Regions from separate parts of the Nakamurella alba genome, predicted to be linked through region 1. Evidence: riboswitches for the same ligand, from Rfam matches in the RefSeq annotation. Region 1 holds a riboswitch; each other region holds the start of a gene.
What was found. Region 1 has a riboswitch for cobalamin ahead of GIS00_RS12340 (ribonucleoside-diphosphate reductase subunit alpha). Riboswitches for the same ligand answer to the same signal wherever they lie in the genome.
Positions count from the first base shown of each region.

Region 2: linked by a shared signal. The riboswitch ahead of cobN (cobaltochelatase subunit CobN) and the one ahead of GIS00_RS12340 (ribonucleoside-diphosphate reductase subunit alpha) in region 1 are both predicted to bind cobalamin.
Region 3: linked by a shared signal. The riboswitch ahead of GIS00_RS16995 (LPXTG cell wall anchor domain-containing protein) and the one ahead of GIS00_RS12340 (ribonucleoside-diphosphate reductase subunit alpha) in region 1 are both predicted to bind cobalamin.

Region 1 covers NZ_WLYK01000005.1:31,707-37,254, forward strand. Annotated here, with positions in the region: gene GIS00_RS12335 (ribonucleotide-diphosphate reductase subunit beta) at 1-47, opposite strand, end outside; gene GIS00_RS12340 (ribonucleoside-diphosphate reductase subunit alpha) at 161-3,103, opposite strand; cobalamin riboswitch at 3,288-3,521, opposite strand; gene GIS00_RS12345 (zinc-dependent alcohol dehydrogenase) at 3,686-4,711, shown strand; gene GIS00_RS12350 (class I SAM-dependent methyltransferase) at 4,722-5,312, opposite strand; gene GIS00_RS12355 (NAD(P)-dependent alcohol dehydrogenase) at 5,458-5,548, opposite strand, start outside.
Region 2 covers NZ_WLYK01000001.1:852,545-858,092, reverse strand. Annotated here, with positions in the region: gene GIS00_RS03760 (precorrin-2 C(20)-methyltransferase) at 1-1,080, opposite strand, end outside; gene GIS00_RS03755 (precorrin-8X methylmutase) at 1,077-1,748, opposite strand; gene GIS00_RS03750 (precorrin-3B synthase) at 1,745-2,836, opposite strand; cobalamin riboswitch at 2,874-3,067, shown strand; gene cobN (cobaltochelatase subunit CobN) at 3,099-5,548, shown strand, end outside.
Region 3 covers NZ_WLYK01000006.1:396,405-401,952, forward strand. Annotated here, with positions in the region: partial or broken gene GIS00_RS29045 (DUF4328 domain-containing protein) at 1-509, opposite strand, end outside; gene GIS00_RS16985 (rhodanese-like domain-containing protein) at 548-880, opposite strand; gene GIS00_RS16990 (hypothetical protein) at 1,146-1,394, opposite strand; cobalamin riboswitch at 1,578-1,709, shown strand; gene GIS00_RS16995 (LPXTG cell wall anchor domain-containing protein) at 1,793-3,433, shown strand; gene GIS00_RS26970 (putative sodium/potassium/calcium exchanger) at 3,430-4,536, shown strand; gene GIS00_RS17000 (energy-coupling factor transporter transmembrane component T) at 4,533-5,548, shown strand, end outside.

The sequences.
Region 1 (5,548 bases):
CCGGCGGTGCCGGTGCCCAGGTCGACGCCCACGACGGTCCCGGTGATCGGCGCCGACGCTGCCTGCGCCGGCGGCGCCACGGGTGCCGCCGGCGGCGACGGCACGGCAGACGGGGCCGCGGGAGCGGCCGGGGTGAACTCGTCGGCCCAGAGATCGGTGCTCACTGGCAGGCCTCGCAATCAGGGTTGTCGATGGAGCACGCGAGCGCATCCGTGCCCGCGGCAGGAAACTCGGCCAGGGCGTCGGCGATCGACACCTCCGGTCGTGCCGGCACCGGGACCGGCGGGACCGGCGGGACCGCCGCGGCCGGAGCGGCAGGAGGGACAGGGACAGCAGGGACGACAGCCGGGGCTGCGACCGGAGCGGGCTCCGGGGCGGCGGTCGCCGGCGCCGCGGCGGACACCGCGTTGAGCCGGCCGTCGGTACCGCGCAGCGTCGACTTCTCCACGTGGGTGGCAGATGTCGACCGCAGGTAGTAGGTGGTCTTGCACCCGGTACGCCAGGCGAGCCGGTACAGCTCGTCCAGCTTCCGGCCGCTCGGCGCCGCTACGTAGAGGTTGAGCGACTGCGCCTGGTCCAGCCACTTCTGCCGCCGGGAGGCGGCCTTGATCAGCCAGGACCCGTCGACCTCGAACGCGGTCGCGAACAGCTCACGGATGTCGTCGGGGATCCGATCGATCTCCACCAGCGACCCGTCGAAGTACTTCAGGTCGGCCACCATCACCTCGTCCCAGAGCCCGCGTTCCTTCAGCACCCGCACGAGATGCTCGTTCACCACGGTGAAGTCGCCGCTCATGTTCGACTTGACGAACAGGTTGCGGAACGTCGGCTCGATCGACTGCGACACACCCACGATGTTCGAGATGGTCGCCGTCGGCGCGATCGCCATGATGTTGGAGTTCCGCACGCCCACCGTGCGCACCCGCTCACGCAGGGACTCCCAGTCGAGCCGCGCCGTGCGGTCCTGGTCCAGGTCACCACCGCGGGCGTCGGCCAGCAGGGCGATGGAGTCGATCGGCAGGATGCCCCGGCTCCACAGCGATCCGTCGAACGACGGGTACCGGCCACGCTCGGCGGCGAGCTGCGACGACGCCGAGATCGCCCAGTAGGAAAGGTGTTCCATCGAGACATCGGCGAACTCGACCGCCGCCTCGGAGGCGTAGGGCACCCCGAGGGTGTACAGCGCGTCGGCGAAGCCCATCAGCCCCAGTCCGACCGGGCGGTGCTTGAGGTTGGACCGCCGGGCCGACGGCACCGTGTACAGGTTGATGTCGATGACGTTGTCCAGCATCCGCACCGCGGTGGTGACGGTCCGGCGCAGCCGCTCCACGTCCAGCCCGTCCGCGGTCACGTGGGCGGCCAGGTTCACCGAACCGAGGTTGCAGACGGCGGTCTCGCTGTCGCTGCCGGTGCGGGTGTTGAGGGTGATCTCCGTGCACAGGTTGGACGAGTGCACCACCCCCGCGTGCTGCTGTGGGGACCGCAGGTTGCAGGCGTCCTTGAAGGTGATCCACGGGTGCCCGGTCTCGAACAGCGCGGTGAGCATCCGCCGCCACAGGTCGACGGCGGGAAGCCGCCGGAACACCCGGATCCCGCCGCGGTCGGCGGCGGCCTCGTACTCGGCGTACCGGGCGGCGAAGGCGTCGCCGTACAGGTCGTGCAGGTCCGAGACCTCGTCCGGGGAGAAAAGCGTCCACTGCCCGCCCGCCTCCACCCGGCGGAGGAACTCGTCCGGCACCCAGTTCGCGGTGTTCATGTCGTGCGTCCGCCGGCGGTCGTCACCGGTGTTGCGGCGCAGGTCGAGGAACTCTTCGATGTCGATGTGCCAGGTCTCCAGGTAGGCACACACTGCGCCCTTGCGCTTGCCGCCCTGGTTCACCGCGACCGCGGTGTCGTTCGCGATCTTCAGGAACGGGACCACGCCGGAGGACGTGCCGTTGGTGCCCTTGATGTGTGCGCCGATCCCCCGCACCGGGGTCCAGTCGTTGCCGAGGCCCCCGGAGAACTTCGCCAGCATCGCGTTGTCCTTGATGCCGGCGAAGATGGAGGCGAGGTCGTCGTCGACGGTGGTCAGGAAGCACGAACTCAGCTGCGAGTGGGTGGTCCCGGAGTTGAACAGGGTGGGGGTCGAGGCCATGAAGTCGAAGGAGGACAGCAGCCGGTAGAACTCGATCGCCCTTTCCTCACGGTCGATCTCGCGCACGGCGAGCCCCATCGCCACCCGCATGAAGAACGCCTGCGGCAGCTCGTACCGCACCCCGTCGTCGTGCAGGAAGTACCGGTCGTAGAGGGTCTGCAGCCCGAGGAAGGTGAAGGTGCCGTCCCGCTCGCCCTCCAGCGCCGCCGCGACCTTGTCCAGGTCGAAGCCTGCCAGCTCCGGGTCCAGCCGGCCGAGGGCGATGCCCCGGGCCACGAAGTCCTTGAAGTACGCGGCGTACCGGTCGTTCATCGCCGTCGCGGTGGCCTGGTCCGGCGTGCCGGTGATGTGGCTCAGCGCCTCCGATCGCAGCGTGTCCGCCAGCAGCCGGGCGGCGACCTGGGAGTACCGCGGCTCGGTCTCCACCAGCGCCCGGGCAGCCATGATCGGGGCGAGACCCAGTTCCTTCTCGCTGATCCCGTCGTACAGGTTGGCCTCGGTCGCGGTCAGTACCGCGTCGGCCGAGGCGTCGGCCAGCCCGGCGCAGGCCTCGTCGATGAGCACGCGGAGGCGGGCCCGGTCCAGCGGCACCCGGGTGCCGTCGGCCCTGGCGACGGACAGCCCGGCGACGGTCGCGGTCTGCGTGCCTGCGCGCTCGGCCCGGGCGCGACGATGCTCCTCGCGGTAGAGCACGTAGGCACGGGCCACGGCCTGGTGACCGTCGCGCATGAGGGCCAGCTCGACCTGGTCCTGAACGTCCTCGAGGTCGACCGGGCGGCCGGTGTCGCCGTAGCGCCGCTCCAGAGTGCCGACGACCGCCTCGGTGAGGGAGGTGACGACAGCGCGCAGCCGGGAGGACCGGCCTGCGGTCTCGCCCTCGACGGCCAGGAAAGCCTTGGTGATCGCGACCGCGATCCGGCCCTGGTCGAAGGGGGCGACGGACCCGTCGCGGCGGCGCACCGACATCGGTGCGGTGGGGACCGGATGGTCCGGGGGTGTTGCGGACAGGTGGGTGGCGTCCAGGGTGCTGGTCAAAGCTCTCTCCTCGCGAGCCGTCGGTGACGACGGATCCGGGGGAGCGTGCGCACCCCGGCGGCAGCAGCCGCGGGGGCGGACGACCCTCCCTCGGGGTCAGTCGTGCACGGGCGCCGGTGGCGCCCGTCCCGAGGCAGGTCTTCGGACTCGTGGGCACGTGCCGTCTCCGGCACACCTACTGACGGTCGCTTCCCGGGCTCTCACCCAGTGCTGTCCGGCTGCTCTTCTCGAGCCGCCGGGACCGTGGTCGTTCCCACTCACCGCTGCGGGGCAGTCCCGGAATCGCACCGGGTTCCCTGTTGCCTCTCCCCGGTGTCACCCGGGGAGAACCTTCGGTAGCGAGGACAGTACATGTTGGGGTGGGCAACTCTGACCACCCCCAGATGTCGTGGCGTGTCGCGACGACCGGGGTGGCGACCGGTCCGCCGGTGGCACCTTCTGACATCGGTGTCACAATGTCCTCAGCAGGTCCGACGGGTCGACGACGACGGGAGTTCCAGGATGCCGGAGAGCATGCGACGGGTGATCGTGCGGCCGGAGGGCGTGCAGGTCGTCGACGCGGAGCGGCCCGAGCCGTTGCCCGGCGAGGTGCTGGTGGAGATGTCGGTGTCCGGCGTCTGCGGTTCCGACGTCCATGCGGCGGCCGGCCACCACCCGTTCGTCCCGCTCCCCTATCTGCCGGGGCACGAGGTCGTCGGCACGGTCCGCGCGGTCGGTGCCGGGGTCGACGGCGTGGCCGTCGGGGACCACATCACCGTGGAGCCAACTCTGCCGTGCGGCGAGTGCAAGATGTGTCGGACCGGGCGCAGCCACATCTGCGAGCACCTCCGGTTCTTCGGCTGCGGCTACGACCAGGGCGGGATGGCGGACCACTTCACCGTTCCGGTCGGTCGCGTCCATGTGCTGCCCACCGACATCACCGACCTGCAAGCCTCTCTCATCGAGCCGCTGTCCACACCGGTGCACGCGGAGCGGATCAGCGGCGGCGTCGAGGGCAAGGCCGTCGTGATCATCGGCGCCGGCACGATCGGTCTGCTGATGCTGGCGGCGGTGCGGTATGCGGGGGCGCGCACCGTGGTCGTCACCGACATGCTGGAGAGCAAGCGCGAGCGCGCAGGGCGGCTCGGTGCCGACGCGGTCGTCGACGCCGGCGATCCCGACATGGTCCAGCACGTCCGCGAGATCCTCGGCGAGAGTGCTGATGTCGTCTTCGACTGCGTCGCACTGCAGCCCACCGTCGACCAGGCGTTCGGGCTGGCGCAGAAGGGCGGCACCGTGGTGATCGTCGGCGTCCCGCAGAAGGACGTGACCGTCCCGCTGCCGAAGCTGCAGGACCTGCAGATGCGATTGCAGGGCAGCGCCACCTACATGCCCGAGGACTACGAGCGGTCGATCGAGATCATCCGGGCCGGGCTCGTCCGGCCGGAGGACTTCATCACGGCCACCTTCCCGCTCGAGCAGGCGGCCGACGCCTTCGCCGCTGCCGCCACCGGCCACGAGGTGAAAGTACTGGTGACCCGGGAGCTCTTGGCGGGCTGACGCCGACCGATCAGTCCGGGCTGACCAACAGGTAGCGCTCGTCGTCGATGACCCGGCCCCACAGCACCGGGTCATCCAGGACGGTCACCACCGCGGACCGCCGGTGCTCCAACACGATCCGCCGGCATGCCTCCGCGGGAATACCGGCTCCGGTGGACCAGAGTCCCTCGATCACCACCAGCGACCCGCCTGGCGCGAGCAACTCCACCCACCGGCTGATCGCCGCCGATGGATCCGGCAGGGCCCACAGCAGGTGGCGTGCCAGGATCACGTTGACCGGTCCGGCCGAAGCGGGAGGGTCTGCCGCATCACCGGTCTCGTAGCTGATAGCCAACCCCGCGGCTCGCGCCTTGGCGCGGGCGCGATCGATCATCCGAGGTGAACTGTCGATGCCGTCGACCCGGTGACCCGCTTCCGCACACAGCAGGGCGAGACTGCCGGTGCCGCAGCCCAGATCGAGAATCCGAGCCGGCGGCTCCGGCAGGACCTCGCGGAGCAGGGCGGCCCAGGCAGCCCGCACCGCCGGGTCGAGCAGGCCGTGGTCGGGTTCCTGGTCGAAGGTCTCGGCCTGTTCGTCCCAGAACCGCTGCTGATCGATCATGATCCTGACGGTAGCCGTTGGCCGATCTCGACCGACGGATTGCGTGATGGAGCAGCGGTACCGCACGGTGTCGTGAGGCGAAACGGTCCATCCGTCTCGGGTGCACCTTTCGCTCGCACCCGTCGGCACTGACTATCGAACCGGTTCAGAGATCCGACATGTCGAGCACGAACCGGTAGCGGACGTCGCCCTTCGCCAGCCGGTCGAGCGCGGTCATCACCTGCGCCGAAGGAAGC
Region 2 (5,548 bases), on a different contig from region 1:
GAACCGGTCGTCGGCGCCGGCCGCCTCGAAGACCGCGGCGGCCATCCCGAACACCCCGGCGTCGCCACCGGACACCACCGCGACCCGCTGCCCGGCCAGCGCCAGCTCCAGCGCCAGCGAGGCCCGGTCCAGCTCCACGGTGTTGCCGGAGGCGTGCCGTACCAACCCTTCCCGCTGCGGCACCCGGTCCACGTAGGGCGCGTACCCCACCACGTGGTCGACCTGCCCGAGGGTCGCCGCCACCTCCGGCGTCACCCAGCCGTCCGGCCCCGGACCGAGCCCGACCACCAGCAGCTCCGCCGGCGGTGCGGCCGCGGGTTCCGCCACCGCAGCGGGCACCGCGGCCCGGGCCAGCCGCCGGTCACCGCCGGGTACCAGCACCAGCGAGAAATACGGCACCACAGCGGGATCCACCTCGGCGGCCGGCAGCACCCGCTGGTCCGCGGTGCTCGCCCGCTCGACGTAGACGGCGCCGGCTTCCCGGCCGGACTCGCGCAACGCCTGCCGCACCTCCGGGAAGGTGCGGCCCAGCTTCATGATCGCGGCGGCCTGGGTGTCGGCGAGCCGGCGCGCGAGCTCCGGTGCCGGCAGGGTGCCGGGCAGCACGGTCAGCACGTCCTCGTGCCGGGCCAGCGGCAGCCCGGCCGCCGCGGCCGCGCCGGACACCGAGGTCACGCCCGGCACCACGCTCGCCGGGAAGCGCCCGGCCAGCCGGTCGTGCAGGTACATGTACGACCCGTAGAACATCGGGTCGCCCTCGCACAGCACCACCACGTCCCGGCCGGCCGCCAGGTGCACGGCCAGCCGCTCCGCCGACTCGTCGTAGAAGCGGTCCATCACCGCGGGATAGCCGCCGGGGTCGGCGGTCTCGCCGGTGGTGACCGGGTAGACGAGCGCCTCCTCGATCACCCCGGCCGGCAGGATGTGGCTCGCGATGGTCCGGGCGATGGACCGCCCGTGCGGGCCGGAGTGGTAGGCGACGACGTCGGCGGCCGCCACCAGCCGGGCGGCCTTGAGGGTGATCAGCTCCGGGTCACCGGGTCCGAGTCCGACGCCGGCCAACGTACCTGTGCTGCTCATATCTCCTGCTCCCTGGCGAGGGCGTTGACCGCGGACGCGGCGAGCGCGGATCCCCCGCGGCGTCCTCGCACGGTGAGGTACGGCACCCCGCGCCCGAATGCGGCGAGGGCCTCCTTCGATTCGGCGGCCCCGATGAAGCCGACCGGCAGGCCGACGATCGCCGCCGGCGGCGGCGCACCGTCCGCCAGCAGCTCCAGCAGGTGGAACAGCGCGGTCGGGGCGTTGCCGATCGCCACCACCGCACCGGCCAGCCGGTCCCCCCAGAGCGACACGGCCGCAGCGGATCTGGTGGTCCCCCAGCGTGCCGCGAGGCCGGGCACCCGCGGGTCGCGCAGCAGGCAGACCACCTCGTTGCCGGCTGGCAGCCGGGCCCGGGTGATCCCGGCGTCGACCATGTGCGCGTCGGTGAAGACCGGCGCCCCGGCCGCCAGCGCCGTCCGTGCGGCGGGGACCAGCTCCGGGTGGATCTGCAGGTCCGCCGCCAATTCCGGCTCGCCGGCGGCGTGCACCATGCGGACGGCGACCCGCTCCGCCACCGCGGGCAGGTGCGCCAGCGCGGCCGGGTCGATCTCGGACCGGATCATCGCAAAGGAATGACGGTAGATCTCCGCGCCGTCCCGCACGTAGTCGTAGCGGGCGGTCGGCGGCCGCAGCACGTCGTCGATCATCCGGTGACCTCCCACGCCCGGACCGAGCGGTGCTCCCCTGCCGGCGCGCCACAGGCCCGCGGGCACCCGATCACGTGCACCCGCCCCCGATGGCCCTGGGTCGCGAGAGATGCTGCCACCGGCCGGGTGTCGGCCCGTCCGGACGGGCAGCGCGGGGCGCCGGTACAGGCGCTGATGCCGCTCCACGCCGCGTCCCCGTCCAACAGGAAGCCCGCGTCCGCCAGCACCGGCGCCATCCCCGGTGCGGCCGTCGGCAGCACGATCCCGCGCCATGGCGTCACCACGACCTCCGGTTGCCCGCGCAGCACATCCAGCATCGCCGGGGTCAGCACCCCGAGCGGTACCGCGGTCGACAGCGCGACGTCCCCGTCGTCCCGGGTGAGCACCCCGTACGGCATCACCACCGGCGCCCGGGGCTGATCGGGCGCGGTCGTGACGCCCGGCAGACCGTCCGGCAGCTCGTCCACGTGCCAGGCCCGGCCCCGCACCCGCAGGAACTGCGAGGCGAGATCAACGATCGCATCGGGGATCCCGGCAGTCGCCACCGACGGCCCGAGGCGGCCGCCGATCAGCAGCCAGCCGTGGTCCTGACCGGTCATCCGCACCCCGAGGTCGAGCCGCAGGCCGGCGAGATCACCACGCCCGTCGTCGATCCCGAACAGGAACCGCCCGGGCAGTCCGGCCAGGTCCGGGGCAGCGCACACCGCGCGGTCGAGAGCGTCGACCAGTGAACGGATGTCGGCCGTACCACCGGTGATCCCGGACAGCGGGGAGGCGGTGACGTTCCGCACCCGTTCGTGCCCGGGGGCGGGCAGCAGGCCGGCGTCGGACAGCAGCGTCACCAGCGCCGCCGGGGCCTCCCCGTCGGGATCCGGCCGGATGCCACGGATCTGCACGTTCCCCCGCGAGGTCAGCTGCAGGTCGCCGTCACCGAACCGGTCCGCGGCCCCGACGAGGGCGGACAGTGCCACCCCCGGCAGCCGCCCGCCGGGCAGCCGCAGTCGCACCAGCGCGCCGTCGGCGGCGAGGTGCGGACGCAGCAGACCGGGGCACCGGTCCGCGGCGGAACGGGCGATCGGTGGGGACACGGCGCCCATGGTGGCACGGCCGCTAGAGTGGTCGTCACCAACGCACCACCCCGCAGTTGTCAGGAACCCGGCGAGCATCCGGGACGGCCTGAGCCACTGTGACCGGGGAGCGCGTCCCGAGTTCCGCCCCGGTCCGCCGGTGCGGGCGTCACTGCCGGTCCGCCGGTGGGAAGGCGTCGGGGCGGGCGTCGATCCGGAAGTCAGGAGACTGACCTGCGGGGACGTCCGAACCGGTCCCAGGCCCGGTGGAAGGAGCTCCGCCATGCCGCGTCTCGCGCTGCTGTCCACCTCGGACACCGATCTGCTGTCCGCCCGCGCCTCGGGTGCCGACGTGGTCCTGGCCAACCCGGCCCGGATGGAGATCGCCGATCTGCCGACATTCCTGCAGGGCTGCGACCTGGTCCTGGTGCGGATCCTCGGCACGGTCCGGACCTGGGCGGACGGGCTCGACGCCATCCGGGCGACCGGGCTGCCGATGGTGGTGCTCGGCGGCGAACGCACCCCGGACGCGGAGCTGATGCGGCTGTCCACGGTGCCGATCGGCGTCGCCGCGCAGGCGCACGGCTACCTCGCCGAGGGCGGCCCGGAGAACCTGACCGAGCTGCACGCCTTCCTGTCCGACACGGTGCTGCTGACCGGCACCGGGTTCGCCCCGGTCCGCCCGCTGCCCGACTGGGCCCTGCTCCCCCGCGACCCGGCACCGCGGCCGGACGGGCCGCGGATCGGCGTGCTCTGCTACCGCGCCCACCACGCCAGCGGCAACACCGCCTTCGTGCACGCCCTCGCCGACGAGATCGACCGGCAGGGCGGGTTCGGTGTCCCGCTGCACTGCGCCTCGCTGCGCACCGCTCCGGCGGACCTGCTGGCCGAGCTGGGCCGGCTCGACGCACTGGTGGTCACCGTGCTCGCCGCGGGGGGCAGCAACCCCGCGGCCGCGAGCGCCGGCGGTGACGACGATGCCTGGGACGTCTCGGCTCTCGCCGACCTGGACATCCCGATCCTGCAAGGGCTGTGCCTGACCCGGGGCCGGGACGAGTGGTTGGAGTCGGACGACGGGCTCAGCCCACTCGACGTGGCGACGCAGGTCGCCGTGCCCGAGTTCGACGGCCGGATCATCACGGTGCCGTTCTCGTTCAAGGAGACCGATGCCGACGGTCTGCCGCGGTACGTGCCGGACCCGGAGCGCTGCGTCCGGCTCGCCGGGATCGCGCTGGGCCACGCCCGGTTGCGGCGCACGCCGCCGGCGGAGCGGCGGATCGCGATCATGCTGTCCGCCTATCCCACGAAGCACTCCCGGATCGGCAACGCGGTCGGCCTGGACACCCCGGTGTCCACCGTCCGGCTGCTGCGCGAGCTGCGCGACGCCGGCTACGACGTCGGACCGGCCGACGGCCCGGACGCGTTGCCCGGGCTGGCCCCGCTGCCGCCGATCGACGGCGAGGAGCCGGACACCACCGCCGGCAATGCGCTGATCCACGCCCTCATCGACGCCGGCGGCCAGGACGAGGAATGGCTCACCGCAGGGCAACTCGCCGGCCAACCGGTCCGCATCCCGGCGGCCCGGTACCGGGAATGGTTCGGCGCGCTGACCCCGGGCCTGCGGGAGGCCGTGACCGACGCCTGGGGGGAGGCGCCCGGCGAGCTGTTCGTGGACCGCTCCACCGACCCGGGCGGGGAGATCGTGCTGGCCACCCTGCGGGCCGGGAACCTGGTGATCCTGATCCAACCGCCGCGCGGGTTCGGCGAGAACCCGGTGGCGATCTACCACGACCCGGACATGGCGCCCTCGCACCACTACCTGGCCGCCTACCGGTGGATCGAGCAGGAGTTCGGCGCGCACGCCGTGGTGCACATGGGCAAGCACGGCAACCTGGAGTGGTTGCCCGGCAAGAACGTCGGCATGTCTGCGGACTGCGGCACCGACGCGGCGCTGGGCAGTGTCCCGTTGATCTACCCGTTCCTGGTCAACGATCCCGGCGAGGGCACCCAGGCAAAGCGCCGGGCGCACGCGGTGATCGTCGACCACCTGGTGCCGCCGATGGCCAGGGCCGAGTCCTACGGCGACATCTCACGGCTGGAGCAGCTGCTCGACGAGCACGCGAACGTCGCCGCGATGGACCCGGCCAAACTGCCGGCCATCCGGGCGCAGATCTGGACGCTGATCCAGGCGGCGAAGATGGACCACGACCTGGGAATCGGAACCCGGCCCGACGACGAGGGTTTCGACGACTTCCTGCTGCACGTCGACGGCTGGCTGTGCGAGATCAAGGACGTGCAGATCCGCGACGGCCTGCACGTACTGGGCGCCGCGCCGACCGGTGAGGCCCGGGTCAACCTGGTGCTCGCCATGCTGCGGGCCACGCAGATCTGGGGCGGCTCCGTGGCCCATCCGGGGCTGCGCGCCGCGCTCGGCCTCAAGGACGGGGCCGACCTGGCCGCCGTCGACGCCGCCGAGACCACCGCCCGGTCGCTGGTGGAGGCCGCCGAGGCCGCCGGCTGGGCACCGTCCGCGATGGCCGGCGTCGTCGCCGGGGTGCTCGGCGACACCGACCCGGCGGTCACGTCGGTCATGGGGTTCGCCGCCACCGAGATCGTGCCGCGACTGGCCCGTACCACCGACGAGATGTCCGCCGTGCTGCACGCTCTCGATGGCGGATTCGTCGCCGCCGGGCCGTCCGGGTCGCCACTGCGCGGCCTGGTCAACGTGCTGCC
Region 3 (5,548 bases), on a different contig from region 1:
GACGGCGAAGCCCCGGCCCGGTGGGCGGTCGCGGCGTGCAGGCGCACCAGCGCCGGCAGCACCAGGACCGCGGTGAGCAACGCGCCGGCCACCGCCGTCCAGCTCGCGGACACCACCAGGGCCTCGCTCGCCCGGACCGGCACCGGTGGCAGCACCTCGGTCCGGCCGCGGAGCATGAGCACGTAGCGCCAGGTCTCTCCGCTCGCGGCGATCACCGCAGCCAGGGCGGTCAGTCCGGCGGTCAGTGCACCGATCCGCAGGGCGCTCCGCGCCCGGCCGAGAACGCCTGCGGCGTCGTCGCTCTCGGTCTGCACGGTGGCGGTCCGCCAGATGACGGTGGGGAAGCCCCAGCGCGGCGGCCGCCCGTGATAGGACGGCGGGCCGTGATAGGCACGCGGCGGTGGTTCCGGCCGGCGACCGACGGTCACCCCTGGCGGCGGGTGCGCCCGCCACCGCTGGATCGGCAGCGGGGCCGAGCAGTAGACGCAGCTGTGCACGCCGCGCGGCATCGGCGGCTGGGTGCGGGCGCAGCGGGGACAGCGCACGGTCAGATGATCTCCGGGGCCCCGCCGCTGCCGGCGCCCTCCAACGGCCGGCCGGCGCGGGCCCACTCCATCATCCCGCCGGCGACGTTGACCGACTCCCAGCCGTTGGCGTTGAGGAATTCGGTGACCCGGGCGGACCGGCCGCCGGACCGGCAGATGACGTAGAGCGGCGCTGCCTCCGGCACCTCGCCGAGGCGGCCGGTGAGCGTGGTCATCGGGATGTGGACGGCGCCCGGCGCGTGCCCGGCCTCCCACTCGTCGCTCTCGCGCACGTCGAGCAGCACGGCGTCGGCGGGCACCTGGTCGATCCCGACCTCGGGAACCTGGGATGGCATCACGCCCTCCATCCTCCCACCCACCCCCGCGGGCGTCCCCGGATCCGGAGCGATGGGGAGCCGGGCGGGTGCGGGACGACTCCGGAGCGGCGGGGAGCCGGGCGGGTGCGGGACGACCGAGGAACGAGGAAGGACTGCAGCCGCTCAAGCCGGCGGACCGGCGCGACAGTCCACTCGGAACGAGGGAGCGACTGCAGCTGCATCAACCGGCGGACCAGCGCGACTATCAGACACGGAGCGCTCGGGAGGGCGGTGTGGAGTCGGGTCACTCGCTGCTGCGGGAGTCGTCCGCCTCGACAGCTCGGTATCGCGCCAACTTCTCCTCGTAGGCCGCCTCACCCACGCGCGTCCTGAACTGCTCCTTGGACAAGAACCTGAGCGCGCTCGAGCCCGAGAAATCTGATTCCGGATCCGACGAATCACCTACATCCGGATTCGTGCGGGCGGACCCCGCAGGCCCGACGGCCAGGACCGCCAGCAGGACGCCGATCCCGACGAGGAGTGTTCGATACATGCCCGACCTCCGTGAGCCTCACCGGACCCGCCGCCCCGAACGGTACCCGGCAACGTTCCGCCGGCGGCCGCTCGCGCGTGCTGGAAGCCGCTGCGGCGTCATCAACCGGCGGACAAGCGCTGCCATCGGACACGGTGCTCGCCCGGCCGGGCGGGTCACACCGAGTTGACACCACCCGGACCTGCCTGGGACTTTGGACCGGTTGTGCCCACCTGGCAGGGGAAGCCGGTCCGACTCCGGCACTGACCCGCAACGGTAGGTCCGCGGCCCGCGCCGCGGACGAGTCCGGATACCTGCCCGGTGCGAAACGGCTCCACACCACCCGTCGAGGTCCGCGGGCGGAGTCCCCCCGCGTCGCAGCGGGGGTACGTCCGTCGGGACCCAGCTGAGAGGCCCCGATGTCCTTCCTGATCCGTACCGCCGCGGTCGTGTCCGCGACGGTCCTGGGCGCCGGCGCGCTGCTCGCCGCCCCCGCCCTCGCCGTCCCCGCCGAAGGGCCGGTGTACACCACGGATCCGGCCGCGGGTGCGGCCGGCTGGCTCGCCCGTCAGCTGGTCGACGGTGACCACATGCAGACCGATTTCGGCGGCACGAAGTACGACGACCAGGGACTGACGGCGGACGTCATCCTCGCGCTGGACAGCGCCAAGGTCGGCCAGGACGCCGCCGCGGCCGCCACCGGCTGGCTGGCGGACAACGTCCGGACCTACGTCGGCAACGGCGAGACCGAGTCGTACGCGGGCGCGTTGGCCAAGACCATCCTGGTCGCCGACGCCCAGGGTGAGGACCCGCGCAACTTCGGCGGGGTCGACCTCGTCGTCCAGCTGGAGAACCTGCACTCCCAGACCGGCCGCTACAGCGACGTCTCGGAGTACGGCGACTACAGCAACGCGATCACCCAGTCGCTGGCGATCATCGCGCTGAACCGCACCACCGACGCCGCGCCGCAGGACGCCGGCGCCTCGCTGCGCAGCCTGCAGTGCCAGGACGGCGGGTTCGCCCTCTCCTACGACGTCCAGCCGTGCGTCAGCGATCCCGACGGCACCGCCCACGCGATCCAGGCCCTCAACCCGGGCGAGTCCCAGGAAGCCGCACTCGACTACCTCGAGGGCATCCAGCAGGAGAACGGCGGCTTCACAGCCGCGGCCACCGGCGGCGTGCCGGGTGCGGTCAACAGCAACACCACCGGGCTGGCCACCGCCGCCCTGCTCAAGGGCGACCGCCCGGATCCGGCCGCGGCCGGCATGCAGTACCTGACCGGTCTGCAGGTGACCGTGAACGGCGACGACGTCGGCGCGATCGCCTACGACGGCACCGGTTTCGACGCCACCACCGCCCCGCGTGCCACCTCGCAGGCGATCCTCGGCCTGATCGGCGCCGACCTGAACACGGTCGACAACACCGACGCGGCCGCCGAGGCGCCGGTGCTCGAGGGCACCGACCCGCCGACCAGCTCGAGCAGCGCGCCGAGCTCCAGCAGCTCCGCCGGCTCCAGCACGAGCCCCTCGTCGTCGTCCGGCTCCTCGACGTCGTCCCCGTCCAGCTCCTCCGCTCCGGTGTCCTCGACCTCGGCCCCGTCCACCCCGTCGACGAGCACCCCGGCCACCACCGCGACCACCCCGGCCACCAGCACGTCCGAGTCGGCGTCGGTCTCCGCCGATCTGGGCTCGGTGGCGCAGGGCGGCTCCGTCACGGTCACGGTGAGCGGCTTCCTGCCGGGCGAGACCGCCCGGGTCGAGCTGCACTCCACCCCGATCGTGCTGGGCACCTTCCTGATCGGCGCCGACGGCGCCGGCTCGGCCACCGTCACCATCCCGGACGACGCCGAGGCCGGGCAGCACGAGATCTGGGTGATCGGCGAGACCTCCGGTGTGGTCGTCACCATCCCGGTCACCGTCGAGCCCTCGCTGGCCGCGACCGGCGTCTCCTCCGGCGTCACCACCCTGGGCATCATCGGCCTCGTCACCCTGCTGCTCGGCGGGTCGCTGCTGCTGATCGCCCGTCGTCGCAGCGTGGCCGCGGGACACCGGCACCGATGATCCGCACCCGGGCCAGGAACTCCCGCGCCCGGGGACACCACCGGTTCCGCCCGCTGTTGCTGTCCCTGCTCGCCGCCGGTGCCGCCCCACTCCTCGGGGCGGCACCGGCCGCAGCGGCAGCGGCCGTGCCGTGCACCGCCCAGCAGGTCACCGTTGTCGTCGGGTCCGACGTCAGTTGCAGCGGTGACGCCGCGAACGGCCTCGCTGCCCTGCAGTCGGCCGGCCACAGCTACGCTTTCGTCCCGCGCCAACCGGGCTTCGTCTGCCAGATCGACGGCCAACCGGATCCGTGCAACGGGGCGCCCTCGAACGCCTACTGGTCCTACTGGCACGCCCAGCCCGGCGGTACCTGGGTCTACAGCACCGCAGGAGCCGGCTCGTACGACCCGGCCCCGGGCAGCGTCGAGGGCTGGGCCTTCGGTGCCGGCGACCCGCCGCCGATCGACCCACCGACCCTGGCCGCGCCGCCCACCAACCCGAAGCCCACCCCCACGCAGGCACCGGCGCCGACCACGCCCAAGCCCACCCCCACGAAGACCACTCCGGCTCCGACCACCCGGGCGACGACCCCGCGGCCGACCACCGCCCCGGTTCCGACGACGCGGACCACTGCTGCCCCGCCGACAGCACCGTCTCCCACGACACCGCCGACCACGCAGGCACCTGGCACGACCGCCCCGGCTCCGCCGACGGCGCCGACCGCCGACCCGCCCACGGCCGACACCACTGCCGAGCAGACCGATGGCGGGCCGGACACCACAACGACCTCCGGAACGGCCACCACCGGCGCACCGTCGACGCCGAGCCGCTCCCCCGCTACCTCCGCGATCCCGCCGAGCGCGTCGTCCCCGACCCGGCTCTCGCACCAGGGCAGCTCCGCGCCTCCTGTACCAATCAGCTCGACATCGGCCCCGGCCCCATCGGCCACCGGATCGAGCGACACCACCCCGTCCGCCGATCCGTCGGTCCTGCCCGCGTCGGCGGCCACCTCCGACGAGAACGACTCGTCGGCAGGCACCATCTGGGGTGTGGTGGTCGGAGCGCTCGCGGTCGCGGGACTGGGCACCGTCGCGGTGTTGCGGTCGCGACGGTCCCGCGGGTGACGGCGCAGGTCCGTCCGGAGGCGTGGTGGATCTGGGCGTTGTGCCTGGCCGCGACGGCCGACCGGACCACCAACCCGATCCTGCTCGCGACGTTGATCGCGGTGACCTGGTTCGTGGTCAGCAGCTGCCGTTCCCGCGAACCGTGGGCGCCGGGCTGGACGCGCGGGTTCGCCGCCTTCTTCAAGCTGGCCCTGGTCGTGCTGGCCATCAGGACCGTCTTCCACATCCTGCTCGGCTCGCCCACCGGCGGTCCGGTGCTGTTCACCCTGCCGACGGTGCACCTGCCGGACTGGGCCACCGGGATCGGGATCGGCGGGCCGGTGTACGCCGACGGCCTGCTCGGCACGCTGTACGCCGCGCTGTCGCTCGCGGTGCTGCTGTGCTGCGTCGGCGCGGCGGTGGCGCTGGCCGATCCGCGCCGGCTGCTGGCCGCGCTGCCCGGGGCGCTCTACGAGGTCGGCGTCGCGGTGGTGGTCGCCATGTCGTTGGCGCCGGAACTGCTGGCCGGGGCGCAGCGGGTCCGCCGGGCCCGGGAACTGCGCGGTGACGCCACCGCGGGCCGCGGGCTGCTGAGGCGGATCCGCGCCTGGGCCCGGCTGGCGCTGCCGCTGCTCGCCGACGCCACCGACCGCGCGCTCACCCTGGCCGCGTCGATGGACGGGCGCGGGTACGGCCGGGAGGGCGGCCTGGGTCGCACCGGCCGCCGGTGGACGGCCGGCCTGGTGCTGGTCGGGCTGGGCGGTCTGGTGCTGGGGATCTACGGGCTGTTGGACACCACCACCCCGCTGCCGGTGACGGTCCTTGCGCTGGTGATCGGCTGCGGCGCCGCCGTCGCCGGCCTGACCGCCGGGTCGCGCCGGGTGGTCCGTACCCGGTACCGCACCGACCCGTGGACCTGGCGGGACGGTGTGGTCATCGGGTCCGGGCTGGTCGCGCTGGCCGGGTCGGTCGTCGGTGGCCTGCTCGACGCCCCGCTCGACCCGCCGGACCTGCTGGCCCTGCCGCCGCTGCC